3 regions of the Streptomyces vilmorinianum genome follow, and region 3 is predicted to be linked to each of the others. Evidence: predicted binding sites of a transcription regulator. Region 3 holds the regulator's gene; each other region holds the start of a gene.
What was found. The regulator HrcA, encoded in region 3, represses chaperone genes, less so after heat shock. The targets are predictions, from matches to a motif close to TTNGCACTCNGNNNNNCNGAGTGCNAA.
Positions count from the first base shown of each region.

Region 1: the regulator HrcA is predicted to act here: its motif matches at 2,679-2,705, upstream of groL (chaperonin GroEL).
Region 2: the regulator HrcA is predicted to act here: its motif matches at 1,871-1,897, upstream of groES (co-chaperone GroES).

Region 1 is NZ_CP040244.1:7,223,469-7,227,571, reverse strand. Features, by position in the region: gene FDM97_RS33625 (glucosyl-3-phosphoglycerate synthase) at 1-38, opposite strand, end outside; SAM riboswitch class I at 159-313, shown strand; gene thrC (threonine synthase) at 331-1,629, shown strand; gene FDM97_RS33615 (MoaD/ThiS family protein) at 1,659-1,937, shown strand; gene FDM97_RS33610 (cold-shock protein) at 2,364-2,567, shown strand; gene groL (chaperonin GroEL) at 2,870-4,103, shown strand, end outside.
Region 2 is NZ_CP040244.1:6,791,235-6,795,337, reverse strand. Features, by position in the region: gene FDM97_RS31415 (class I SAM-dependent methyltransferase) at 1-669, opposite strand, end outside; gene FDM97_RS31410 (polysaccharide deacetylase family protein) at 816-1,730, shown strand; gene groES (co-chaperone GroES) at 2,044-2,352, shown strand; gene groL (chaperonin GroEL) at 2,490-4,103, shown strand, end outside.
Region 3 is NZ_CP040244.1:1,472,299-1,476,401, forward strand. Features, by position in the region: gene FDM97_RS06885 (DUF3097 domain-containing protein) at 1-543, opposite strand, end outside; gene FDM97_RS06890 (MBL fold metallo-hydrolase) at 554-1,276, opposite strand; gene hrcA (heat-inducible transcriptional repressor HrcA) at 1,440-2,459, shown strand; gene dnaJ (molecular chaperone DnaJ) at 2,460-3,599, shown strand; gene FDM97_RS06905 (nitronate monooxygenase) at 3,914-4,103, shown strand, end outside.

The DNA of each region.
Region 1 (4,103 bases), 5.8 Mb from region 3:
GACCGCCGCCCCAGCCAGCGCTCCACTTCATCCAGCACGTGATCTCCATCTCGCGGTTCGGACGACCATCTCAACCGTCCGGGCCTTCGGTTACAGTCTTGAACAACGCGGATGCCCGATGCATGTCGGGGTGCCGCCCGCGTCTCACAATCGAATACCGCTCATCCAGAGGGGCAGAGGGAAACGGCCCGTTGAAGCCCCGGCAACCCTCCAGTCGGTCTCGTCCGCGACACAACGCGCGCCAGCGAGGCTCCCGGCTAGGGAAGGTGCCAAATCCGTCTCATGGCGACGTTCGTCATGGGAAAGATGAGGAGAAAGGGCCTCGCCTCCATGGCTGTACAGACTGTTTCCACCCCTGAAGCCACCACCACGTCGGTCGACCTCGGTCCCGCGTCCGGACTTTCCTGCCGGGAATGTGGTGAAGTCTTCGCTCTCGGTCCCATTTTCGCCTGTGAGCTCTGTTTCGGTCCGCTCGAAGTCGCGTACGACCTTCCCCTCGGTGACCCCGAGGCGCTGCGCAAGCGGATCGAGGCCGGCCCCGCCAACATCTGGCGCTACGCCCCGCTGCTGCCCGTCCCCGCCGACGTCGCCGAGAAGCCGAACCTGAACCCGGGCTGGACCAAGCTCGTCCAGGCCGACAACCTCGCCCGCGAGCTGGGCGTCGAGCCGGGCAAGCTCTACGTCAAGGACGACTCCGGCAACCCGACGCACTCCTTCAAGGACCGCGTCGTCGCCCAGGCCCTCGAGGCCGCCCGCGCCTTCGGCTTCACCACCCTGTCCTGCTCCTCCACCGGCAACCTGGCCGGCGCCGTCGGCGCCGCCGCCGCCCGCGCAGGCTTCCGCTCCTGCGTGTTCATCCCGCACGACCTGGAGCAGGGCAAGGTCGTCATGGCCGCCGTCTACGGCGGCGAGCTCGTCGGCATCGAGGGCAACTACGACGACGTCAACCGCTTCTGCTCCGAGCTCATCGGCGACCCGCTGGGCGAGGGCTGGGGCTTCGTGAACGTCAACCTGCGCCCGTACTACGGCGAGGGCTCCAAGACGCTCGCGTACGAGATCTGCGAGCAGCTCGGCTGGGTCATCCCGGACCAGCTGGTCATCCCGATCGCCTCCGGCTCGCAGCTCACGAAGATCGACAAGGGTCTGCAGGAGCTCATCAAGCTGGGCCTCGTCGAGGACAAGCCGTACAAGATCTTCGGCGCCCAGGCCGAGGGCTGCTCCCCGGTGTCGGCGGCCTTCAAGGCCGGCCACGACGTCGTACGGCCCCAGAAGCCGAACACCATCGCCAAGTCGCTCGCCATCGGCAACCCGGCCGACGGCCCGTACGTCCTGGACATCGCGCGCCGGACGGGCGGCGCGGTGGAGGACGTGGACGACGAGCAGGTCGTCGAGGCGATCAAGATCCTGGCCCGTACCGAGGGCATCTTCGCCGAGACGGCGGGCGGTGTGACGGTCGGTGTGACGAAGAAGCTGGTCGAGGCCGGCCTGATCGACCCGAACCTCACCACGGTCGTGCTGAACACGGGCGACGGCCTCAAGACCCTCGACGCGGTGGCCGATACCTCGCAGGCGACCGCCACCATCCGCCCGAGCCTGGACGCGTTCCGCGACGCCGGCCTCGCCCACTGACCACCCCCGTTACGGAAGGCAGCACCACGATGAGCGTCAACGTCCGCATCCCCACCATCCTTCGCACGTACACGGGCGGCGAGTCCGAGGTCAAGGCGGAGGGCGCGACCCTCGCCGAGGTCATCGCCGACCTGGAGAAGAACCACACGGGCATCGCGGCCCGCGTCCTGGACGACCAGGGCAAGCTGCGCCGCTTCGTGAACGTGTACGTGAACGACGACGACGTCCGTTTCGAGCAGGGCCTGGAGACGGCGACGCCGGACGGTGCGGGCGTCTCGATCATCCCCGCGGTCGCCGGCGGTTGCTGAACCGCGAGGCGTGAAACGCCGAGCGCCGAGTTACCCGCGGTCATCTGAATTGCCCCCTCCGCACGAGAAGCGGAGGGGGCAATTCTGCATGGTTGAGCGGGGTAGAGTTGGGGAAGTCCCCTCAGCTCCCCTCCGCTGCTCATGCCAGGCGCATATGAGAATGCGTCCGCAGGCGACAAGAAGCAGCCAAAGTGTCCGAGCGTTGTGCACCTTCTGCGTACTTTGCCGGGCCCGACTTGCCCCGGGATTCAGTGAATTCTCCGCAATTCTCCTTTACGCCGCGCCCAGAATTCTCGTCCGATTGACCTGTTGCAGAGGGCAGTTGGGCAGATACATTCAGCCGCGGTCGACGCGTTCCGGCGCAGGGTCTGACCCGGGTCCGCGAAGTGCGGTCCCGCGCAAGGGCCAGTAATAGGGGAGTTAGGCATGGCTCAGGGCACCGTCAAGTGGTTCAACGCGGAGAAGGGCTACGGCTTCATCGCGGTCGACGGTGGTGCGGATGTTTTCGTCCACTACAGCGCGATCCAGATGGACGGGTACCGCACCCTTGAAGAGGGTCAGCGGGTCGAGTTCGAGATCTCGCAGGGCCAGAAGGGTCCGCAGGCGGACATGGTCAAGCTCGCCGTCTGAGCACGGCGCGATCGGCCACCACGTACGCACTCACGCCGAGGGGTCCGCATCCTGACCAGGATGCGGACCCCTCGTGCGTGCGCGCCCGGTCTTCCCGATCCATGAGAGTCGCTTGCACTCGCATGGGTCGAGTGCTAATCATTGCGTTAGCACTCTGAAGGTGAGAGTGCTTACGAGGATCGGGCAGACGAGGCCCGCTGGCCAGGTGGGGCAAGGAACCGCCGGGCAGGCAGGCCGTCCGTCGCGGGCGTCGGCGCGGTCCTGGAGCGTTATCCACCCCATGTCCGGGAGGACCACTTCACATGGCCAAGATCATCGCGTTCGACGAGGAGGCACGGCGCGGTCTCGAGCGCGGGATGAACCAGCTCGCCGACGCCGTCAAGGTCACCCTTGGCCCCAAGGGCCGGAACGTCGTCCTCGAGAAGAAGTGGGGCGCCCCCACGATCACCAACGATGGTGTGTCCATCGCCAAGGAGATCGAGCTCGAGGACCCGTACGAGAAGATCGGCGCCGAGCTGGTCAAGGAAGTCGCCAAGAAGACGGACGACGTCGCCGGTGACGGTACGACCACCGCGACCGTTCTCGCCCAGGCGCTCGTCCGCGAGGGCCTGCGCAACGTGGCCGCCGGCGCCAACCCGATGGCTCTGAAGCGCGGCATCGAGAAGGCCGTCGAGGCCGTCTCGGGCGCCCTGCTCGAGCAGGCGAAGGATGTCGAGACCAAGGAGCAGATCGCTTCCACGGCCTCCATCTCCGCCGCCGACACCCAGATCGGCGAGCTCATCGCCGAGGCCATGGACAAGGTCGGCAAGGAAGGCGTCATCACCGTCGAGGAGTCCCAGACCTTCGGTCTGGAGCTGGAGCTCACCGAGGGTATGCGCTTCGACAAGGGCTACATCTCGGCGTACTTCGCGACCGACATGGAGCGCATGGAGGCGGCCCTGGATGACCCGTACATCCTGATCGTCAACTCCAAGATCTCCTCCGTGAAGGACCTGCTCCCGCTCCTGGAGAAGGTCATGCAGTCGGGCAAGCCGCTGCTGATCATCGCCGAGGACGTCGAGGGCGAGGCCCTGTCGACCCTGGTCGTCAACAAGATCCGCGGCACCTTCAAGTCCGTCGCCGTCAAGGCCCCGGGCTTCGGCGACCGCCGCAAGGCCATGCTGAACGACATCGCCATCCTCACGGGCGGCACGGTCATCTCCGAGGAGGTCGGCCTCAAGCTCGAGAACGCCGGCCTGGACCTGCTGGGCCGCGCCCGCAAGGTCGTCATCACCAAGGACGAGACCACGATCGTCGACGGTGCCGGTGAGAGCGACCAGGTTGCCGGTCGCGTCAACCAGATCCGCGCCGAGATCGAGAACTCGGACAGCGACTACGACCGCGAGAAGCTGCAGGAGCGCCTGGCGAAGCTCGCCGGCGGTGTTGCGGTCATCAAGGCCGGCGCCGCGACCGAGGTCGAGCTCAAGGAGCGCAAGCACCGCATCGAGGACGCCGTTCGCAACGCGAAGGCGGCCGTCGAGGAGGGCATCGTCGCCG
Region 2 (4,103 bases), 5.3 Mb from region 3:
CGCGTCCTCGGGGACCGCCTCGTGGGGCACCCCCGGGGCGATCTTGAGGGCCGCGTGCGGGGCCTTGCGGGCGGCCTCGACCGCCCAGGAGAGCGGGGGCGAGTACGCCTCGGGGTCGAAGATCCTGCCCCTCCCGCCGCGCCGCGCCGGGTCGACGAAGACGGCGTCGTACGGGCTCGTGTCGATCTCGGTCACGTCCGCGCACCGCACCTCGATGAGCTCGGCGAGCCCGAGGGCCGCCGCGTTCGCGCGGGCGACCTCGGCCGTCAGCGGGTCGCGGTCCACGGCCAGGACGGAGATCCCGGCGCGCGCGAAGGCGATGGCGTCGCCGCCGATCCCGCCGCACAGGTCGGCGACACCGCGCACCCCGAGCGCGCGGAGGCGTTCCGCCCGGTACGCCCCGACCGTCGCCCGGGTCGACTGCTCGACGCCGTTGGGGGTGAAGTACATCCGGTGCGCGTCCTCGGCGCCGAACTTCGCCACCGCGCGCTGGCGCAGCCGGGCCTGGCCGAGGGCCGCCGAGACCAGCTCCGCGGGGTGCTCGCGGCGCAGCCGGGAGGCGACCGCGAGTTCCTGGGCGGGGTCGTAGTCGCGCAGGGCGGCGAGCAGGGTCTGGCCCTCGGGGGTGAACAGGGCGGTGAAGGCGGCGAGGTCGGTCACCCGTCCCATTGTGGGCCAGTCGGGGGACGGTGCGCGCCCGGGCGGTGGTGTCGGGGGTCCGTGGGGGCTCGGCGCTGACAGGATGCGGCGCCATGCAGCTAGTACGACAAACGGAACAAACGCGAGCGGGGTCTGCGATGCGAGTGGGGCGGTCGATGCGACTGAGGCGGTCGGCGCGGCTGAGGCGGTCGGTGGGCGTGGTGCTGCTCGTCGCCGCGCTCGGGTCCGCCTGCTCCGGCCCCTCAGGTGAGGGGGAGGGCGCGCCCGAGGGGCCCGCGAGCCCCGCCGCCGGACAGCCCCAGGCGCAGGGCGCGTCCGGCGCCCTCAACGCGTACATCGAGAAGGTCCGCAAGCAGCGCGCCGCCCGGGCGCTCGCCGCCAAGAAGTGGGGCCTGGACCGGCCCCCGCTGGAGGCCCCGGCCCCGCCCGCCGTCAAGCCGAAGATCACCACCCGCAAGGGCTTCGAGACCGACGGCACGGGCCTGCCGCCCGTCTTCACCACCGTGCCGACCAAGGACAAGGTCGTCTTCCTGACGATCGACGACGGCGCGGAGAAGGACCCCGCGCTGCTGCGGATGATGAGCGAGCTGCAGATCCCGTACAGCGCCTTCCTCAGCGACTACCTGGTCAGGGAGGACTACGGCTACTTCAGGAAGATGCAGGACGCGGGCGTCTCCCTGCACAACCACACCCTCAACCACCGCTACCTGCCCGGACTTTCGTACGCGGCGCAGAAGCGGGAGATCTGCGGGATGCAGGACACCATCGAGAAGCGGTACGGCAAGCGGCCCCCGCTCTTCCGCCCGCCGTACGGCAACTACAACGAGAACACGCTGCGCGCGGCCAAGTCGTGCGGGATCAAGGCGGTCCCGCTGTGGGCCTCGGAGGCCTTCCCCGACCGGATGGAGTGGCGCGAGTGGGACCGGGACCTGCACCCCGGTGACATCGTCCTCACCCACTTCCGGGGCAAGGGGGAATGGAAGGGCACCATGCCGGACATGATCAGGCGGGTGATGAAGACGATCACGGCCAAGGGGTACGCGGTCGGGAAGCTCGAGGACTACGTCTGACCCGGGCGACCCCGGGGGAGGGGGCAGGTGCGCCTCCGGGAGCGGGCGCCGCCGCCCCGGGGGAGGGGGGCCAGGTGCGGAACCATCCGGTCCGACGCGCCGTTCCCCGTACGCCCGCCGGATCGCCACGCGGCACTGAATTGGCACTCCGCTTGACCGAGTGCTAATCACAGTCATAGTCTCGGCTCTGGCACTCCCCACTGGAGAGTGCCAACACAGCGACGGGCAGGTCCGGCACCCGCGACGACGGATCCACCTGGTCGCCACCTCAGACAGTTAACCCCGTGAGATCTCCGAAGGGGGAGGTCGGATCGTGACGACCGCCAGCTCCAAGGTTGCCATCAAGCCGCTCGAGGACCGCATTGTGGTCCAGCCGCTCGACGCCGAGCAGACCACGGCCTCTGGCCTGGTCATCCCGGACACCGCGAAGGAGAAGCCCCAGGAGGGCGTCGTCCTGGCCGTGGGCCCGGGCCGTTTCGAGAACGGCGAGCGTCTTCCGCTCGACGTCAAGACCGGCGACATCGTGCTGTACAGCAAGTACGGCGGCACCGAGGTGAAGTACAGCGGCGAGGAGTACCTCGTCCTCTCGGCTCGCGACGTGCTCGCGATCGTCGAGAAGTAGTTCGGGGGTCTGGGGGTCGCCCCCCAGATGTCCCTTCACCGAAGCCAGATGCTTTGAGCTGCGCCCCTTGACCCCGCACTGGGCGTCCGGGGGCGCGGTTCGTTTCACACGAAATCCGAGAGGGCTGAATCGCTCCCATGGCGAAGATCCTGAAGTTCGACGAGGACGCCCGTCGCGCCCTTGAGCGCGGCGTCAACAAGCTTGCCGACACGGTGAAGGTGACGATCGGCCCCAAGGGCCGCAACGTCGTCATCGACAAGAAGTTCGGCGCCCCCACCATCACCAACGACGGTGTCACGATCGCCCGCGAGGTCGAGATCGAGGACCCGTACGAGAACCTCGGCGCCCAGCTGGTGAAGGAGGTGGCGACCAAGACCAACGACATCGCGGGTGACGGCACCACCACCGCCACCGTGCTCGCCCAGGCGCTCGTCCGCGAGGGCCTGCGCAACGTCGCCGCCGGCGCCTCCCCGGCCGCCCTGAAGAAGGGCATCGACGCCGCCGTCAAGGCCGTGTCCGATGAGCTTCTCGCGACCGCCCGCCCGATCGAGGACAAGTCCGACATCGCCGCCGTGGCCGCGCTCTCCGCGCAGGACCAGCAGGTCGGCGAGCTCATCGCCGAGGCGATGGACAAGGTCGGCAAGGACGGTGTCATCACCGTCGAGGAGTCCAACACCTTCGGTCTGGAGCTCGACTTCACCGAGGGCATGGCCTTCGACAAGGGCTACCTGTCCCCGTACATGGTCACCGACCAGGAGCGTATGGAGGCCGTCCTCGACGACCCGTACATCCTGATCCACCAGGGCAAGATCTCCTCGATCCAGGACCTGCTGCCGCTCCTGGAGAAGGTCATCCAGGCCGGCTCCAGCAAGCCGCTGCTGATCATCGCCGAGGACGTCGAGGGCGAGGCCCTGTCGACCCTGGTCGTCAACAAGATCCGCGGCACGTTCAACGCCGTGGCCGTCAAGGCCCCGGGCTTCGGCGACCGCCGCAAGGCGATGCTCGGCGACATGGCCACCCTCACCGGTGCCACCGTCATCGCCGAGGAGGTCGGCCTCAAGCTCGACCAGGCCGGTCTGGACGTGCTGGGCACCGCCCGCCGCGTGACCATCACCAAGGACGACACCACCATCGTCGACGGTGGCGGCAACTCCGAGGACGTCGCGGGCCGCGTCAACCAGATCAAGGCCGAGATCGAGAGCACGGACTCCGACTGGGACCGCGAGAAGCTCCAGGAGCGCCTCGCGAAGCTGGCCGGCGGCGTGTGCGTGATCAAGGTCGGCGCCGCCACCGAGGTGGAGCTGAAGGAGAAGAAGCACCGTCTGGAGGACGCCATCTCCGCGACCCGCGCCGCGGTCGAGGAGGGCATCGTCTCCGGTGGTGGCTCCGCGCTCGTCCACGCCGTCAAGGTCCTCGAGGGCAACCTCGACAAGACCGGCGACGAGGCCACCGGTGTCGCGGTCGTCCGCCGCGCCGCCGTCGAGCCGCTGCGCTGGATCGCCGAGAACGCCGGCCTCGAGGGCTACGTCATCACCTCGAAGGTGGCGGAGCTCGACAAGGGCCAGGGCTTCAACGCCGCGACCGGCGAGTACGGCGACCTGGTCAAGGCCGGCGTCATCGACCCGGTGAAGGTGACGCGCTCCGCGCTGGAGAACGCCGCCTCGATCGCCTCCCTGCTGCTCACCACCGAGACCCTCGTGGTGGAGAAGAAGGAAGAGGAGCCGGCGGACGCGGGCCACGGCCACGGTCAC
Region 3 (4,103 bases):
GGACGTGACCTGCGCCGCGATGCGGGACTCCTTCGAGCCGGGCACCAGGTGGTCGACCAGGATCCCGAGGCGCGCGTCCGCCGCCGGGGCGAACTCCGCGACGATCGACGGGAGGTCGTCGATGCCCTCCAGGTACTCCACCACCACGCCCTCGATGCGCAGGTCGTCGCCCCACACCCGCTCCACGAGCTCGGCGTCGTGGCGGCCCTCCACGTAGATCCGGCCCGCACGGGCCACCCGCGCCCGCGCGCCCGGGACCGCGATCGAGCCGGAGGCCGTACGGGAGGGCCGGGCGGGGGCGGCGGAAGGACGGATCAGGGTGACCACCCGGCCCTCCAGCAGGAAGCCCCGCGGTTCCATCGGGAAGACCCGGTGCTTGCCGAACCGGTCCTCCAGGGTCACCGTGCCCGCCTCGCAGCGGATCACCGCCCCGCAGAAGCCCGTCGAGACCTCCTCCACGACGAGGTCCACCTCCGCCGGTACCTCCGGCACGGGCGCGGAACGCTTCCAAGGGGGCGTCAGATCCGGGTTGTAGCTGCGCATTCGGGCGACGTTATGCGACGGAGAAGCGGCGTGCCAGTTCATCCCGCTGGCGTCGCACGAACGCCGCGTCCACCACCGCCCCGTGCCCCGGCACGTACACCGCGGCCTCCCCGCCCAGCGCGAGGAGCCGGTCCAGGGCGTCCGGCCAGCGCGACGGGATCGCGTCCGGGCCCGCCTGCGGCTCGCCCGACTCCTCCACCAGGTCACCGCAGAAGACCACCTCCGTCGAGCCGGGGACGCAGAGAGCCAGATCGTGCGCCGTGTGGCCAGGGCCCACGTTCGCCAGCAGCACCTGGCGGCCGCCCAGGTCCAGCGTCCACTCGCCCGACACCGAGTGCCCCGGCGTCACCAGCGCCTCCACCGCCGCGGCCGCCACGAACGCGTCCACCCCCTGCCGTACCGCGTCGCCGTGCAGCGCGGCCCCCTCCCGCCGCAGCAGCGTGTCCAGGCCCACCGCCCCGAACACCTCCGCCCCCGGGAACGCGGCCGTGCCGAGCACATGATCGAAGTGGGGGTGGCTGAGTGCGATGTGCGTCACTCGCCGCCCGCCCGTGAGCGCCTCGACCTGAGCCCGCAGCTTCGCGCCCTCGGCGAGCGTCGAGCCGGTGTCGTACAGGAGCACCGCGTCCCGTCCGATCACCACGCCCACCGTGGCGTCCCAGCCCGGCAGCCGTCGCCGCCCCACACCGTCGGCCAGACGCTCCCAGCCGTACTCTTCCCAATCGACATCCATACCGCGACGCTAGCGCCTACGACGCGACCTCCGAAGCGGCCTCCTTGCCAGGAGCGATGCCCGCCGCCGTACACTGGCCGGGGGATTCCTGGCACTCGAACAGGGCGAGTGCCAAAAGTGGAGCAACCGAAGCAACCCGATACGACAGCTGGAGGTGTGCGCGATGCTCAGCGAACGCAGACTCGAGGTGCTGCGCGCCATCGTCCAGGACTATGTCGGGACGGAGGAGCCGGTCGGCTCCAAGGCGCTCACGGAGCGCCACAAGCTCGGCGTCTCGCCCGCCACCGTGCGCAACGACATGGCCGTCCTGGAGGACGAGGGCTACATCGCCCAGCCGCACACCAGCGCCGGACGCATCCCGACGGACAAGGGCTACCGCCTGTTCGTCGACCGGCTCGCCGGCGTCAAGCCGCTGTCGACGCCCGAGCGGCGCGCGATCCACAACTTCCTCGACGGCGCGGTCGACCTCGACGACGTCGTGGGCCGCACGGTCCGGCTGCTCGCGCAGCTGACCCGCCAGGTCGCCGTCGTCCAGTACCCGTCGCTGACCCGGTCGACGGTCCGGCACGTGGAGCTGCTCTCGCTCGCTCCGGCCCGGCTGATGCTCGTGCTGATCACGGACACGGGCCGGGTCGAGCAGCGGATGATCGACTGCCCGGCGCCGTTCGGCGAGACCTCGCTCGCGGACCTGCGGGCCCGGCTCAACAGCCGCGTCGTCGGCCGCCGTTTCGCGGATGTGCCGCAGCTGGTGCAGGATCTTCCGGAGTCGTTCGAGGAGACCGAGGACCGCGGCACGGTGTCGACGGTGCTCGCGACCCTCCTCGAAACCCTGGTGGAGGAGCACGAGGAGCGGCTGATGATCGGCGGCACCGCCAATCTCACCCGCTTCGGCCACGACTTCCCCCTCACGATCAGGCCGGTGCTCGAAGCCCTTGAGGAGCAGGTCGTGCTCCTCAAGCTGCTCGGCGAGGCCAAGGACTCGGGCATGACCGTACGGATCGGGCACGAGAACGCCCATGAAGGGCTCACCTCCACGTCCGTCGTCGCGGTCGGCTACGGTTCGGGCGACGAGGCAGTCGCCAAACTCGGCGTGGTCGGACCGACCCGCATGGACTACCCCGGAACGATGGGAGCGGTACGCGCAGTGGCACGTTACGTCGGACAGATCCTGGCGGAGTCGTAAGTGGCCACGGACTACTACGCCGTACTCGGCGTGCGCCGCGACGCGTCCCAGGACGAGATCAAGAAGGCATTCCGGCGGCTCGCGCGCGAGCTGCACCCGGATGTGAATCCCGATCCGAAGACGCAGGAGCGGTTCAAGGAGATCAACGCCGCGTACGAGGTGTTGTCGGACCCGCAGAAGAAGCAGGTCTACGACCTCGGCGGTGACCCGCTGTCCGCGTCCGGCGGTGGCGGCGGAGCCGGCGGCTTCGGCGCGGGCGGCTTCGGGAACTTCTCGGACATCATGGACGCGTTCTTCGGTACGGCGTCGCAGCGTGGGCCGCGCTCGCGCACCCGGCGCGGCCAGGACGCGATGATCCGGCTGGAGATCGACCTCAACGAGGCGGCCTTCGGCACGACCAAGGACATCCAGGTCGACACGGCCGTCGTCTGTACGACCTGTTCGGGCGAGGGCGCCGCGCCCGGCACGTCCGCGCAGACCTGTGACATGTGCCGCGGCCGCGGTGAGGTCTCGCAGGTCACCCGGTCCTTCCTGGGCCAGGTCATGACGTCCCGCCCCTGCCCCCAGTGCCAGGGCTTCGGCACCGTCGTCCCGACCCCGTGCCCCGAGTGCGCGGGCGACGGCCGGGTCCGTTCGCGTCGCACGCTGACCGTGAAGATCCCCGCCGGTGTCGACAACGGCACGCGCATCCAGCTCGCGGGCGAGGGCGAGGTCGGCCCGGGCGGGGGTCCCGCCGGCGACCTGTACGTCGAGATCCACGAGATCCCGCACGAGACCTTCCAGCGGCGCGGCGACGATCTGCACTGCACGGTCACCATCCCGATGACGGCGGGCGCGCTCGGCACGAAGGTGCCGCTGCAGACCCTCGACGGGATGGAGGAGGTCGACATCCGCCCGGGCACGCAGTCCGGCCAGTCGATCCCGCTGCACGGGCGCGGCATCACGCACCTGCGCGGCGGCGGGCGCGGCGACCTGATCGTGCACGTCGAGGTGACGACCCCGTCGAAGCTCGACCCCGAGCAGGAGCGGCTGCTGCGCGAACTGGCGAAGCTGCGCGGCGAGGAACGGCCCACGGGCCAGTTCCAGCCGGGGCAGCAGGGTCTGTTCTCGCGCTTGAAGGACGCGTTCAACGGGCGGTAGGCGTGGCTGCCGGGGGTCCGGGGGTTTGTCCCCCGGGTGAGCACAGTCAGCCGGGGCGGCAGGGTCTGTTCTCGCGTCTGAAGGACGCGTTCAACGGGCGGTAGGCGTGGCTGCCGGGGGTCCGGGGGTCCCCCGGGTGAGCACAGTCAGCCGGGGCGGCAGGGTCTGTTCTCGCGTCTGAAGGACGCGTTCAACGGCCGGTAGGCCACCGTGCGGAAGGGGCGGCGCCCGCGGGATTCGCGGGCGTCGCCCCTTGGTCGTACCACCGGAACCACGGATTCGGTCCCGGCCCGCCGCCATGACACGATGCCTGCATGTCCACCACCGCACTGAACGATCTTTCCCGTTACCCGATCGTGCAGGCCCCCATGGCGGGTGGCGCATCCTGTCCTCAGCTCGTCGGTGCCGTGTGCGAGGCCGGCGGGCTCGGGTTTCTGGCCGGGGGGTACAAGACCGCCGGCGGTCTGTACCAGGAGATCAAGCAGGTACGCGGGCTGACCGGGC